Regions from separate parts of the Paenarthrobacter sp. TE3676 genome, predicted to be linked through region 3. Evidence: riboswitches for the same ligand, from Rfam matches in the RefSeq annotation. Region 3 holds a riboswitch; each other region holds the start of a gene.

Region 1 (3,269 bases), on a different contig from region 3:
CTACTCACAGTCCCGGCACTTCCTTGGTGGCACGGCGCCCATCTTCCCCGAGGACAACGGACCCATGCACGTGGTTCTGCTGGACGGCAGGTTGGCCGGATGGTGGCGGCATGGCTTCTCCGGCAGAACCTGCGAAGTGGACGTCCGAATGAACCGGCCCACCACCGCAAAAGAGCAGGAGGCCCTGCAGTCGGAGGTGGATCGCTACGGCCGGTTCCTGGGCATGCAGACCGAGCTGGTCTGAAGCAGCCGCAGTGGTTTTGCTGGTCAGGACTAAGCTGGGATGAGACCTAGGAGGCCTGCACTGTGAACAATCTGATCTTCTGGATCATCGTCTGCTCTTGGCTGATTCCGCTCGGGATCCGCATGTACAACCGCTCCCGGGCGCGTCGGATCCAGGACAATAACTTCCGCGACCCCCGCTACCCACAGCAGAATCTGCCCGGACCAGGGTATCCACCACAGAATTACCCGCAGCAGAATTATCCAGGTCAGGGATACCCGACGCAGGGTTACCCAGGTCAGAATTACCCCGGGTACCCTTCCGAGCCGACCGTCCTCCGCCCCGCGGATTCGACACCGCAGGCCGGGCCGCCGTCGAACCCTTCATCCCCCGCACCGTTCCCCTCAGCTGGCGCTTCGGAGCCGCAGGGATTCCGCGCTCGCAAGCTGGCGGAGCTGGACACGAAGTTCAGCAACGGCGAGATCGCCATGGAGGATTACATGAAGCAGCGCGGCGAAATCATGAACGGCTAGGGCTAGGCGAAGAATGATTCCCGGAGTTGTGCCGAGAGCTGGCCGATCTCAGTGAGGAAGCCGTCGTGACCAATCGGAGCCTCAATGAGGTGGACCGGCACATCCCCAGGTAGCGCCGCGGCAAGTTCCCGCGACTGTGCAGGGAAGTAGAGCCTGTCGCTGTCCACCGCCGCCACGAAGAACTCAGCCGTAGCGCGCGACAACGCCTGTTCCAGCGGGCCGCGGCCCCTGGTGACGTCGTGGGACATCAGGGCTTCGGTGATGGCGATGTAGCTGTTGGCATCGAAACGGCGGACCAGCTTGGTTCCCTGGTGGTCCAAATAGCTTTCCACCTGGTAGCGGCCACGCTCCCCCAACACCGCGGCAGCGAGTGGTGTCTCCTGGTGCTGTGCTTCCCTGCCGAAGCGGAAATCCAACTCCAAGGCTGAGCGGTAAGTGATGTGGGCGATGCGTCGGGCCAGTGCCAAACCATGTTCGGGTGCAGTGCCGCCGTAATAATCACCGTTTTTGAAGTTCGGGTCCTGCCTGATGGCCAAGGTTTGGGCTTGGGCAAAGGCAATCTGCTCGGCCGTACTGTAGGCGCCCACCGAAATTACGGCGCAGCGTTTGACCCTGTGAGGGAACGTCACAGCCCATTCAAGGGCCCTGGCGCCGCCCATGGAACCGCCCAACACGGCGTGCCAGGCATCGATTCCCAAGGCATCGGCGAGGCGCGCCTCAGCCTCCGTGCTGTCGCGCAGCGTGACCAACGGGAAACGTGAGCCCCAAGGACGTCCGTCCGGTGCTTCTGACGATGGGCCGGTGCTGCCATAACAACCGCCCACGATGTTGATGGAAATGACGAAAAACTTGTTGGTGTCGATGGTGGCACCCGGGCCAACGAGTTGCTCCCACCAACCTTGCTCGTCGGTGGCTCCACGGGCTACGTGAGTGCTGCCCGTGAGCGCATGCTGGATGAGGACGGCATTGGAGGCCTCGGCATTCAGCTGCCCCCAGGTCTCATAAGCGAGGACGACATCGGGGAGGAATCCGCCGGCCTCAAGTTCCAACGGCCCGATGCCGGCGTACTTGACGGTTCCGTCTTCTTCTCCGGATTTGGGAAGGGCTGTAGCAGTAATGGTCATTCCTTTGACACCTTAACCTCGCGCTTGCCCGTCGCCTTGCGTGCGAACAGGCCAGGTCTTCACCCGGGGCACCCCACCGCGTAGGAGGGTTGCCGGCCAGCAAGCCGGGGCTGTGTGCTGGCACTCATGACCTAATACCAAGAGTCTAGGAAATGCAGGGTGGTTCTGGCGAAGAATGTGACAACAGTGTGACGGTTTGGGGCGTCTTCGTTCACGAACGAGCACCCGGAACTGCCGCCCGGCGAATAATCGTCGACGCGGGCGGCAGCCGGGCTGAGACTCAAAGCCGCGGCGTTAGGCGCCCTTGGCGGCCCGGAAGCCCGCTTCGAGGTCGGCGATGATGTCATCAACGTGCTCAATGCCCACGGACAAGCGCACGAGGCCGGGGTTAACGCCGGCAGCGACCTGCTGTTCCACCGTCAATTGGCTGTGTGTAGTCGACGCCGGGTGGATGACCAGCGAGCGGACATCACCGATGTTGGCAACGTGCGAGTGCAACTCCAGGCCGTCCACGAAGCGCTTGCCGGCTTCGACGCCGCCCTTGACGTTGAAGGCAACGATGGCGCCCGTGCCCTTGGGTCCGTACTTCCGGCCGCGGTCGTACCACGGGCTGGACGGCAGGCCCGCATAGGCGACCGATTCGACGTCGTCGTGGTTTTCAAGCCATTCGGCCACCTTGGTGGCGTTGGCAACATGGCGTTCCACGCGCAGGCTCAAGGTCTCCAGTCCCTGGGCAATGAGGAAGGCGTTGAACGGGGACACGGCAGAGCCGAGATCGCGAAGCAACTGGACTCGGGCCTTGAGGATGTAGGAGAGGTTCGCGCCCAGTGCACCGTCCTTGCCGAGGTCCCGGGCGTAGACCAGACCGTTGTAGCTGGGGTCCGGGGTATTGAAACCAGGGAAGCGCTCCGGGTCCTTGCCGAAGTCGAAGTTGCCGGAGTCCACAATCACACCGGCGATTGCCGAGCCGTGACCACCCAGGTACTTGGTCGCGGAATGGACCACGATGTCCGCTCCCCACTCGATGGGCCGGATCAGGTAAGGCGTGGACAGGGTGTTGTCCACAATGAGGGGAACGCCGGCCGCGTGTGCGGTGCGGGCGATGCCCTCGATGTCCAGGACATCCTGGCGCGGGTTGGAGACGACCTCGCCGAAGAACAACTTGGTGTTCGGCCGGACGGCGTCACGCCACTGGTCCAGATTGTCAGGGTCCTCGACGAACGTGACCGAAATGCCGAACTTCTTCAGCGTGTGCGCCAGCAGGTTGTACGTGCCGCCGTACAGGCTGGGGCTCGCTACGATGTGGTCGCCCGCCTCGGCGATATTCAGGATGGCGAACGTCTCCGCAGCCTGTCCGGAGCTGAGCAAGAGGGCACCGAGGCCACCCTC
Region 2 (3,269 bases), on a different contig from region 3:
GAAAATGAACGGCAGGATGGGCACAATGGCGCCCGAAGCGAAGAAGCAGAAGCTGGACATCGCTGCACCCCACGCCGAACCGACGGATTCATGATCGTCAGTGGGTGGCTTCTCCGGCTGCAAGGAAAGGCTGGGATCGCAGTCGCAGCTGAACAATCCCATGCGCTCGGCAGCACGATGCTCCGCGGCTTCACGCGTCATGCCACGGGCCAAGTACACCAGGACCAGCTCGTTGTGCTCGATGTCCAATGACGGTGCCGCGGTCAGAGTGGCCTGCGTGGGAAGGGTCGCGTTAAGGAGCTCCCGCTGCGAGCGGACCGAGACGTATTCGCCCGCACCCATGGAGAGGGCCCCGGCAAGGAGACCCGCGACGCCACTCATGAGCACCACGGGGCTGGGCACGCCGGTTGCGGCCATGCCCATGACCAGGGAAAGGTTGCTGACCAAACCGTCGTTGGCGCCGAAAACGGCCGCGCGGAAGGTTCCGGAGAGCCGGTTGCGTCCGCGTGTGGCCAAGCCGCGGACTACTTCTTCGTGGATTTGTTCATCGGCCACCATGGCAGGCGTCGCGGCAGGTTCGGTGCCGTACGGGGAACGGCCTTCGGCGCGCTGTGCCAGAGCGAGGACGAACACTGAACCGAAGTTGCGGGCCAGGAAGCCCAGGAACTGGCTGCGGGTGGAAGCTGCCTTGGGCATACCGGCATGCTCGCCAAGGAGCTTGAGCCAGTGGGCTTCGTGCCTGCCTTCGGCTTCGGCCAGGGCGAGCAGGATTTGGCGTTCTTCGCCGTCACGTCGCTGGGCCAGTTCGCGGTAGACGGCGGCCTCGGCACGCTCATCGGCCAGGTACTGCCGCCACCGGCGGATGTCAGCGTGCGAGGGCGGCGCGGGTTGCGTGCCGGCGTTTTCGGCGGTTGCCGGTTCGGGGGTGGGGTCCGGAGCGGAGCTCGACGAACTGTGGGATTCCTGGTGCATCTGCACTTTGTCTCCTGTGCTTGGTGGGGTAGTTGCGGCCCCATTGCACGCCCCACACTACCGCTTATCCGCGCGGATTTTTGGCTGGTATTCCTTAACTGGAATGTTCGGTGCACCGTAATTTCCTTGACCCTCGACTGTGCCGGTGCTCAGATGGAAGGACAGGGGCGGGGCCCTTCCGCCACTGGATTCCTGCATTCGGGTCAACGGGCTGAACCGCCCACCAGAACAGGCCCACGAGACGGAGGTTGCACCATGAACACCACCGAATCACACGCCAACTACCCGGAACGGACAACCATTGAGTCCGACCCGGCCTACGACTACGCCGAAGACCAGGAAGTGGACGAACCCTGGGTAGAGGAAGTGGACGCCCCCGAGGACGACGAACGCGTTGTCCCCATAGACGAAACCGAAGAGTTCCGCGAGGAAGACGAGGAAGCTTAGGTCTGTTTCCCGTGCCCTAGTGTGAAGTGACGTTTGACGCCCGCCCGTTTTCCGACGGCCGCAACAGTCACCGTTAGTGTCTTGGACGACTCACACCAGTGCGTTGGCCGGACGGCTTGGGCCAACGCCTGCGCGATGAGTTGCGGTTGGTCATGTCTGAACTGCTCGGTTCCAGCATTGGCAGTGATGGTCACCGTGCCCAGGAAGAGGTCGACGGCGGGGATCACCGCGACCGTGGGGGTGGCCGTTCCGGCCGGGGTACTGGGTGCTGTGGTGTTTACCGGGGTGGTATCGCCTTGGTACGGCAAGGGACTGCTCCTTGGGGGAGTGCTCTTGCCCGCTCGGTTGTCTCTGGTCCGGGACGGGCCGCTTCCTCATCCGAACCACCCGTGAACATGGGGTTGGTGTGTGGCCAGTCGGAGCTTGGCACCACATCTCTTGAAGCTGGGACCACCCTACCGCATTGGTGTTCGGCCACCCGCTGTGGGGTGTGTTGATGGGCCTGCTCTGCTCACTATGGGTGGGTTTGGCGTGCAGAGCGGGCCTTCCAAGGGGTGGGCGCGTGTTGTGGGCCTTGGTGTGTTGTGGGGCCTGCTTTGCGCTCTTTGGGGTGGTTTTGGCGTGTAGAGCGGGCCTTCCAGCGGGTGGTTCCCGGACATAGCGCAACGGCGGCGCCGCCCCAAAAAGGGGAGGCGCCGCCGTCGAACTTTACTTGTTTCCTGAACCTTGCCTAGTTCTTTGTGCCCGCCTAGGAAGCGGGGGTGGTGAGCTCTTCTTCGGCCACGCGGGTACCGGCAACGCGATCCGTCCAGGCCTTCATGACTGCCGGATCCGTGGGCTTGCTGGCAAGCGAGATCACTACGTACACCAAAGCCGAGGCGATCAAACCGAAGTAGATGGGCTCGTTGGCGTAGATGCCATCGAGGGGAACTTCGGCGTTGATCTCAAGGATGATCATGGTTCCGAGGGTTACCACTGAACCGGCCGCCATGGACCATGCTGCGGCGATGCCCGTTCCACGCTTCCACACCAAGCCGCCAATGATGGCCACGAGGAGGCCGCCAACCAGGATGTCGTAGGCAATGGTCAGTGCGGCCACCACATCCTTGGTGGAGATGGCGATGATGATTGCGACGATCCCCAGGCCGAGTACCCAGTAACGGTTGGCCTTGACGTCGTGCTCAGGGTTATCGGAGTCGGAGGTGTCCACCTTCTTGCCAAACCAGCTGGCAACGAAAGGCATTACGTCGGCGCGGGCAACGGTTGCAGCAGCAATCAGTGCGCCTGACGCCGTGGACATCATGGCGGCCACAGCTGCGGCAAGCACCAAGCCGCCGATGCCGATGGGCAGGAGCCGGGTAGCGACCTCTGCGTAGACGTCGTCCTTGGCAGCGATTTCGATGCCGGAGAGGGCAACGCTGGCGGCCATGCCGATCAGGGCACCTGCGAAGCCGTAGAGGATGCAGTAGACGCCGGCGGTAGCGCCGCCCCAGCGGGCAACTGTGGGGTTCTTGGCGGTGAACACGCGCTGCCAGATGTCCTGGCCGATCAGGAGGCCCAGTGTGTACACGACGAAGTAGGTGATGATCGTCTGGAGGCCGATGCCGCCGATGTCGAAGAAGCTCTCATCGACGCGGGCTCGGATGCCATCGAGGCCACCTGCGGCGTTCAGGGCGAAGGGGAGCATGAGGAAGAAGATTCCCACGGTCTTGATGACGAACTGGACCTGGTCGGCCAAGGTGATGGACCACATGCCGCCAATGGTGGAGTAGACCAGCACGATTGCGCCGCCGATGGCGATGGCGAGCCAACGCTCCCAGCCGAAGAGGACCACGAAGATGGTGGCGTAG
Region 3 (3,269 bases):
CTCGCACCTGGGTGGAAAAGTCACCGTCATGCTCGGTCACTCCGGCGTTGGCAAATCCACCATGGTCAACGCGCTGACAGGTGCAGAGCGCGCCACTGGGGGCGTCAACGCGGTGACGGGCCGTGGCAGGCACACATCATCCTCGGCTTTGGCGTTGAAGCTGGATGATGCACCGTCCGGCAGCTGGATCATCGATACTCCCGGAATCCGCTCCTTCGGCTTGGCGCATGTGGATCCGGACCGGATACTGCACTCGTTCCCGGACCTTGAGCCCGGCACCGAGACCTGCGACCGCGGCTGCAAGCACGGTGCCACAGCCACCAATTGCGGGCTGGATGCATGGGTAAACGATGGCCATGCCGGGCCATCGGGAGTGGCCCGGTTGGCCTCCTTGCGCCGATTGCTGGGTGCAGACCCAAGGCTCGAAGCGAAAGAGACCAAGGAACTGGGCACCGTCAACTGATTCGTTGTCTGCTTCACGTCCCCAATGCAGCGAACGATTCAGGATAGTTTGGTGGCATGACCCATCCCGTTTCCACCTACAACGATGACCTGCGCCTGGCCCACGTCCTCGCCGATTCAGTCGACGCCCAGACCATGGATCGCTTCAAGGCACTGGACCTGCAGATCGAAACCAAGCCCGACCTCACACCTGTCACTGACGCTGACAAGGCCGCAGAGGAAGCAATCCGCGGTCAACTGTCCCGCTCCCGTCCGCGGGACGCGGTCCTGGGCGAGGAGTTCGGCAGCAGCGGTCACGGTTCACGTCGCTGGATCATAGACCCCATCGACGGGACCAAGAACTTTGTCCGCGGTGTCCCGGTGTGGGCAACGTTGATCGCCCTCGTGGATGAGGGGGAACCTGTGGTGGGCGTAGTAAGTGCGCCTGCACTAGGCAAGCGATGGTGGGCTGCGAAGGACATGGGCGCCTACATGGGCCGCTCCCTGGCCTCGGCAACGCGGCTCAAGGTGTCCAACGTTTCCCGCCTGGCCGACGCCTCCATGTCATATTCCAGCCTTTCGGGGTGGAAGGAACGCGGCAACCTGGATGAATTCCTGGGGCTGACGGAAGACATCTGGCGGACACGCGCCTATGGTGATTTCTGGTCGTATTGCCTCGTGGCCGAGGGGGCAGTGGATATCGCCTGCGAGCCTGAACTGAACCTCTACGACATGGCAGCACTCGTCCCGATCGTCACCGAGGCAGGCGGCCGTTTCACGTCCTTGGAAGGCGAAGACGGTCCGTTTGGCGGTAACGCCCTGGCCACCAACTCGATCCTGCACTCCGAGGTCCTCAAGCGCCTCAACCCCGGATTGGACGACCTTCTCTAAACCTATCCACGCCTGGCCAACCAAGCAGCAGGCGGAATTTTCGACGGCGGATGGCCCCCACAGAGGGTCTCCGCCGTTTTTTATTCGGCGAAGAAGGGATTTCGCATTCGACGTAACAAAGGGCTTAACAAAAGGGAGCGGCTTTGGAAGCCTCCCCGGACGTGCCTTAGCCTTTTTTACAGGTCACGAGTGCCAGCGCTAAACCCCGGTTTGCTGGCCGGCAACCCTCCATTCGCGGTGGGGTGCCCCGGGTGACGACCCGGCCGGTCCGGAACGGATGCGGCAAGCGCGGATCCCCCTATGGGGGTCCCTCTTGAGTGAGGTTCCATGAGCACTGTCACGTTCAACTCCAACACCATTCCGTCCTTTGTTGAAGAATCCACAGCAGAGACGACAACCGCTGTGCGTCCGCTTGCGGCGGTCACTGGCGCTGAGCTTCAGGCTCCCCTGATTCAGGGTGGCCACGTCCGCTACGCAAACTTGGACTACGGCGCATCGGCCCCGGCCCTGACCATCGTTTCGGCCTACCTCAACGAGGTCCTGCCCTACTACGCCAGCGTTCACCGGGGCGCCGGGTACGCCTCGCAAATCAGCACGTCGGTGTACGAGAACTCGCGGAACATCGTCCGTGATTTCGTCGGCGGGCGTGCCGATGACTCAGTGATCTTCACACGGAACACCACTGACTCGTTGAACCTCCTGGCCGGATGCCTCCCGCAGGTGGATGGCCAATTTGCGGGCGAGGTCCTGTACTTGGACATCGAGCACCACGCCAACTTGCTTCCGTGGCAGGGAGTCCCCCACCGCAGCGTCGTCGCGGCACCAACCCTGGCCGAAACGGTGGACAAGCTCAAGGCCGAACTTGCCCAGGGCGGGGTCAGCCTGCTGGCTGTTACCGGCGCCTCGAACGTGACGGGGGAAATTCTTCCCATCGCCCGCCTTGCTTCGCTTGCCCACGAATACGGCGCAAGGATCGTGGTGGACGCTGCGCAGCTCGCACCTCATCGCCGGATCAACATCACCGAGGCGGACGTTGACTACATCGTCTTCTCCGGACACAAGCTTTATGCCCCCTTCGGCGTGGGTGTGGTGGTGGGTCGTCCGGACTGGCTCGACGCCGGCATACCGCACCTGGCCGGAGGCGGCGCGGTACGTGAAGCGCGCCTGGACTCAGTGAGCTGGGCCGCGGGCCCGGCGCGCCACGAGGGCGGCTCACCCAACGTGCTGGGCGCCGCGACACTTGCCCGCGCCACCCAAGTCCTCGCAGGGCTCGATCAGGACGCGTGGCACGCCCACGAGTCCGCCATCCGCTCGTACCTGGTGCAGGGCCTGGAGGCCATCGATGGCGTGACCGTCCACAAGATCTTCGCTGACTCCCTGGACACCATCGGTGTGGTCAACTTCTCCGTAGAAGGATTCGACGCCGGACTGGTTGCGGCCTACCTGGCGGCCGAGCACGGGGTTGGCCTCCGTGATGGCCGGTTCTGCGCCCACCCGCTCCTCAAACGCCTCGGGCTCCCCTCCGGATCCCTGCGCGCCAGCTTCGGCGTCGGCTCCCGGTTGGAGGACGCCACAAGGCTGCTTGCAGGCATCGAAGGACTCAAGCGCGACGGACTGGGCTGGGACTACGTGGTGGACGAGGGCCGTTGGGTTCCTGCAAATGACCATCGCAGCTACCCCGAATGGGCCCCGAACACTCCCGGCACTGCGGGCGCAGCTCCCTGCACTGTTGACTAGGAACACTGCGGACCGGGAACACTGCGGTAAATTCATAGGGTACTTTTAGCGACCCTGTGAAGGAGCTTTCGTGGCCCTGCGTTCACCGGCTGCCGCCAGCGGACAGCCACGTACTCCCGGACCAGCCGGGCCGCGTGGTCCAAGGCTGCATGCTTCCCGCCGGCATGAACTCGGTCAGAGCTTCCAGGACGGCGGCGAAC

The links. A riboswitch is a leader RNA that binds a small molecule or an ion and turns the genes downstream of it on or off. The one in region 3 is predicted to bind S-adenosylmethionine.
Region 1: it holds a riboswitch for S-adenosylmethionine, as region 3 does, so the genes downstream of both, metX (homoserine O-acetyltransferase MetX) here and ACZ881_RS01075 (aminotransferase class V-fold PLP-dependent enzyme) in region 3, are expected to answer to the same signal.
Region 2: it holds a riboswitch for S-adenosylmethionine, as region 3 does, so the genes downstream of both, ACZ881_RS14330 (hypothetical protein) here and ACZ881_RS01075 (aminotransferase class V-fold PLP-dependent enzyme) in region 3, are expected to answer to the same signal.

What each region holds. Positions count from the first base shown of each region.
Region 1 covers NZ_JBWBQU010000008.1:176,262-179,530, forward strand. Annotated here, with positions in the region: gene ACZ881_RS18930 (winged helix DNA-binding domain-containing protein) at 1-244, shown strand, start outside; gene ACZ881_RS18935 (hypothetical protein) at 307-756, shown strand; gene metX (homoserine O-acetyltransferase MetX) at 759-1,880, opposite strand; SAM riboswitch class IV at 1,896-2,012, opposite strand; gene ACZ881_RS18945 (bifunctional o-acetylhomoserine/o-acetylserine sulfhydrylase) at 2,175-3,269, opposite strand, start outside.
Region 2 covers NZ_JBWBQU010000005.1:333,511-336,779, reverse strand. Annotated here, with positions in the region: gene ACZ881_RS14340 (VIT1/CCC1 transporter family protein) at 1-972, opposite strand, end outside; gene ACZ881_RS14335 (hypothetical protein) at 1,228-1,419, shown strand; gene ACZ881_RS14330 (hypothetical protein) at 1,416-1,727, opposite strand; SAM riboswitch class IV at 1,744-1,863, opposite strand; gene ACZ881_RS14325 (sodium:solute symporter family protein) at 2,168-3,269, opposite strand, start outside.
Region 3 covers NZ_JBWBQU010000001.1:205,562-208,830, reverse strand. Annotated here, with positions in the region: gene rsgA (ribosome small subunit-dependent GTPase A) at 1-463, shown strand, start outside; gene hisN (histidinol-phosphatase) at 520-1,332, shown strand; SAM riboswitch class IV at 1,514-1,627, shown strand; gene ACZ881_RS01075 (aminotransferase class V-fold PLP-dependent enzyme) at 1,660-3,069, shown strand; gene ACZ881_RS01070 (class I SAM-dependent methyltransferase) at 3,146-3,269, shown strand, end outside.